DNA from 2 places in the Telluria mixta genome. Region 2 is predicted to be linked to the other one. Evidence: predicted binding sites of a transcription regulator. Region 2 holds the regulator's gene; the other holds the start of a gene.
The links. The regulator sigma-54, encoded in region 2, starts transcription at its own class of promoters, with help from an activator protein. The targets are predictions, from matches to a motif close to TGGCANGNAANCTGCTTT.
Positions count from the first base shown of each region.

Region 1: the regulator sigma-54 is predicted to act here: its motif matches at 1,248-1,265, upstream of P0M04_RS13285 (CmpA/NrtA family ABC transporter substrate-binding protein).

Region 1 is NZ_CP119520.1:2,955,779-2,958,179, forward strand. It holds gene P0M04_RS13275 (DsbA family oxidoreductase) at 1-77, shown strand, start outside; gene P0M04_RS13280 (endonuclease/exonuclease/phosphatase family protein) at 110-955, opposite strand; gene P0M04_RS13285 (CmpA/NrtA family ABC transporter substrate-binding protein) at 1,349-2,401, shown strand, end outside.
Region 2 is NZ_CP119520.1:1,507,764-1,510,164, reverse strand. It holds gene lptB (LPS export ABC transporter ATP-binding protein) at 1-548, shown strand, start outside; gene P0M04_RS06625 (RNA polymerase factor sigma-54) at 551-2,065, shown strand; gene hpf (ribosome hibernation-promoting factor, HPF/YfiA family) at 2,143-2,401, shown strand, end outside.

The sequences.
Region 1 (2,401 bases), 1.4 Mb from region 2:
AGGTGTTCGAGCAGGCGCTGCGCCAGATCGCGCAGCAGGACGAGGAACTCGAGCAGGACGAGGAACCGGCCGCCTGAGGCGGCGCGGCCCCAGCTCGGTTCAGCCCAGCTCAGTTCAGGTCAAGGACGATGGGCTGGTGGTCCGAGGCCGACGTCTCGGACTGCACGCTCATGTCGGACACCCGCCCCGCCAGGTCTTCCGTGACGAAGAAATAGTCGTAGCAGTCGGGCTTCTCCGGCCATTTGAACCCGTGCAGGCCGGCCGTCGGCGCGCGCGGGGCGTCGCCGTGGCGCACGCGCCAGGCATCGACGAGGCCCAGTGCACCGCTTGACGCGGGCGCCAGCAGGGCCCGATAGTCTTCGGAATCCGGACCAAAATTGAAATCGCCGCAGTAGATCGCCGTGCCGGGCCGGAAACCCAGCTGGAACGGCGGCTCGAGATCGGGCTCGGGCTGGTAGACGGCCGCGCGGGCGCACGCTTCCTCGTGCAGTTCGCGGATGCGGCGCACCTGCGCGCGGCGCTGCATGGGCGAAAAATATTCGAGATGGGTGGTGAGGAGGCGCAGCTTGCCGCCGGGCGCTTCCAGCACGGTTTCGATCATCCCGCGCGGCATGCCGGCCGGGTGTTCCGGATCGACGGGCCAGGGCAGCATGTGGCGTTGCGCCTGGGTGATGCGGAATTTGGACAGCAGGATGTTGCCGAACTGGCGGGGCAGGTTGTTCCGGTAGATTTCGCTCGGCGCCTGCTCGATCATGTGGTACCCGCCGAACGCGCCGGCGAGTTGCTTGAACTGGCTCGCGCTGGCGCTGCCCTCCAGTTCGGGATGGTTGGCGGCCACTTCCTGCAGACAGATCACGTCGGGATTCAGCTTGCGCAGCACATCGATGATTGCGTGGATCCGGATGCGCCCGTCCCTCCCACAGCCCCAGTGAATATTCCAGCTAACCACGCGCATTCGATACCTCCGTAAAACTCAACTGCCAGAGTTTGCCATTCTTTGGAGAATGACGGTCACACGGTAGGATCGATGTCAAGGTTACAAGTTCATCGAAAAAGTGTCCGAAGCGGCCCATTCGGAAGCGGCGCGCGTTGCTGCGTTCGAGATCATGCGCCACGCCGGCGCACGCCGCACGGTTCCGGACGCGCATGCGCCGCAGCCATGCGGACCGTTGCACGCAATCGGTGTGTGGACCCGTTTTTCATGGTGCGTCGGCACAACCACGGTGCCGACGCACCATTTTGCGTGTTGGCACGGCACTTGCTGTATTGACTGCGAGGGCGCCGGAGCTGGCCACTCCGCCCGCCGCAGCGTTGTCTCTACTTTCGATTGCCTTCTACAAGGACCAACATGACCGATACAACCAACCTGACCCGCCGCCGCCTGCTGGCCGCCGGTGCCACGGCCTCGCTCACCGGACTCGTCTCCGGTGGCGTCTTCGCCGCGGGCTCCGACAAGCCCGAGAAGACCGAAGTGAAGGTCGGCTTCATTCCGCTGACCGATTGCGCCTCCGTGGTGATGGCGTCGGTGCTGGGCTTCGACAAGAAGTACGGCATCAAGATCGTGCCCAGCAAGGAATCGTCCTGGGCCAGCGTGCGCGACAAGCTGGTCAACGGCGAACTGGACGCCGCCCACGTGCTGTATGGCCTGATCTACGGCGTGCAGATGGGGATCGGTGGTCCGAAGAAGGACATGGCGGTGCTGATGAACCTGAACCAGAACGGCCAGGCCATCACCTTGTCGAAGAAGCTGGCCGACGCCAGGGCCGTGGACGGCCCGTCGCTGGCGAAGGTAATGGGCACGGACAAGCGAGAGTACAGCTTCGCGCAGACCTTCCCGACCGGCACGCACGCGATGTGGCTGTACTACTGGCTCGCCAGCTACGGCATCAATCCGATGAAGGACGCCAAGGTGATCACGGTGCCGCCGCCGCAGATGGTGGCGAACATGCGGGTCGGGAACATGGACGGCTTCTGCGTGGGCGAACCGTGGAACCACCGCGCCATCGCGGACGGCGTCGGCATCACCGCCGCGACCACGCAGGACATCTGGAAGGACCATCCGGAAAAGACCCTCGGCACCTCGCTCGAGTGGGTGAAAAAATATCCGAACACGGCGCGGGCCCTCGTGGCCGCCGTGCTGGAGGCGAGCAAGTGGATCGACGCGAGCCTGTCCAACAAGGTCAAGATGGCCGAGACGATCGCCGACAAATCGTACGTCAACACCTCCGTCGACGTGATCAACCAGCGCATCCTGGGCCGCTACCAGAACGGCCTGGGCAAGACGTGGGACGACCCGAACTACATGAAGTTCTACAACGACGGCACGGTCAACTTCCCATACCTGTCGGACGGCATGTGGTTCATGACCCAGCACCGCCGCTGGGGCCTGCTCAAGTCCGAT
Region 2 (2,401 bases):
GCACCGACATCACGAGCCTGCCGATCCACCGGCGCGCGCTGCTGGGTCTGTCGTACCTGCCGCAGGAAGCGTCGGTGTTCCGCAAGCTGACGGTGGAAGAGAACATCCGCGCCGTGCTGGAATTGCAGCGCGAGAACGGCAAGCCGCTCACCAAGGCGCGCATCACCGAACGTCTCGACGAGCTGCTGGCCGAGCTGCAGATCGAGAAGCTGCGCGAGAGTCCGGCGCTGTCGCTGTCCGGTGGCGAACGCCGCCGTGTGGAGATCGCGCGCGCGCTCGCGACCAATCCGCGCTTCGTGCTGCTGGACGAACCGTTCGCCGGCGTGGATCCAATTGCCGTCATCGAGATCCAACGTATCGTGCGCTTCCTGAAGGAGCGCGGCATCGGCGTGCTGATCACGGACCACAATGTGCGCGAGACGCTGGGCATCTGCGACCGCGCCTACATCATCAACCAGGGGGCGGTGCTGGCATCCGGCCGACCCGACGACATCATCGCCAACGAATCGGTGCGCCGCGTCTACCTGGGCGAACACTTCCGAATGTAGTCATGAAACAGACGCTGCAACTCAAGACCTCACAGCACCTTGCACTGACGCCGCAACTGCAGCAGTCGATCCGCCTGCTGCAGCTGTCCACGCTCGAGCTCCACCAGGAAATCGAGCAGGTCCTGAGCGAGAATCCGCTGCTCGAACGGCTCGACGATCCGCTCGACCGCTCCGTGCGCCTGCTGGCGGACGGTGCCATAAATAACGCCACCATCGGCGCGCCGGCGTCATCGCAGGCGGGCGAGGCGCCCGCCGCCCAGGGCAACGGCGAAGAAGGCGGCAGTGCGCCCGCCGAGAGCGGCAATGGCGAAGGCGGTGACGCCGGCGGCGACAGCGGAGAAGGTGGCGGCGAAGGCGGCGAGGACTGGGGCGAATACGGCCGCAGCGGCAGCGGCGGCGGCGAGGAGGAGGACGGCCGCCCGCAGCTGGAGGCGAGCCCCGTCACCCTGCGCGAACATTTGATGGAACAGGTGCGCATGACGTGCTGCGCGGCGCGCGACTGCGCGCTCGTGGAGCTCGTCGTCGATGCGCTCGACGACAACGGCTATCTGGAAGAACCGCTGGAAGACATCCACGCGCGCCTGCCGGAAGAACTGGAAATCGAGTTCGAGGAATTGCGCACGGCGCTCGCTCTCGTGCAAAGCATGGACCCGCCCGGCGTGGGCGCGCGCAGCGCGGCCGAATGCCTGGCCCTGCAGATCCGCCGCATGCCCGGTGTGCCGATGGTCACGCGGCGCATGGCGCTCGTCATCGTCGAAAAATACCTGACGTGGTTCGCGCAGCGCGAATTCAACAAGCTGAAGAAGGCGCTCGATTGCGACGACGAAGACCTGCGCGAAGCCCAGGCCGTCATCCGCCAGTGCAATCCGCATCCGGGCGCGGCGTTCGCGTCGGACGTGTCGGACTTCGTGGTTCCCGACGTGATCGTGCGCCGCGCCAAGGATGGCTGGAGCGTGCAACTGAATCCGGAAGTGATGCCGCGCCTGCGCGTGAACAGCCTGTACGCCTCGCTGATGAAGCAGGGCAAATCGGAAACGCAGATGAACGCGCAGTTGCAGGAAGCCAAGTGGCTCATCAAGAACATGCGCCAGCGCTTCGACACGATCCTCCGTGTAGCTCAGGCAATTGTCGATCGCCAGCGCAACTTTTTTTCCCATGGCGCAGTCGCGATGCGGCCCCTTGTTTTACGTGAGATAGCTGATACACTAGGTCTACACGAGAGCACAATTTCTCGAGTCACAACTCAGAAATATATGCTGACCCCGCACGGCATGTTCGAGTTGAAGTATTTCTTCGGGAGTCACGTTGCCACCGAAGCGGGAGGCGAAGCATCGTCGACGGCAATACGGGCACTCATCGTTCAACTGACAGGAGCAGAAGACCCCAAGAACCCTTTATCCGACAGCAAGATCGCGGAGATGCTAGGGGAACAGGGAATGGTTATCGCGCGACGCACGGTTGCGAAGTACCGTGAGGCGCTGAAGATCCCACCCGTTAGTCTCCGCAAATCCCTGTAGCAAAGCTCTTGCAACACCACTGGCCCATTGCGCCGGATGCGCGCACTTGACGGCAGTGCATCTTCAAAGGAGTGTGTATGAATCTCACAATCAGCGGACATCATCTCGATGTAACTCCAGCCATCCGAGAATACGTACAGAACAAGCTCGAACGCATCACCCGTCATTTCGATCAAGTGATCGACTCCCACGTCATCCTCTGCATCGACAATCTCACCGAGAAAGAAAAACGCCAGAAAGCCGAGATCAACCTGCGCCTCGCGGGCAAGATCGTCCATGTCGCCAGTGCCGCGCACGACCTATACGCCGCGATCGACATGTTGATGGACCGCCTGG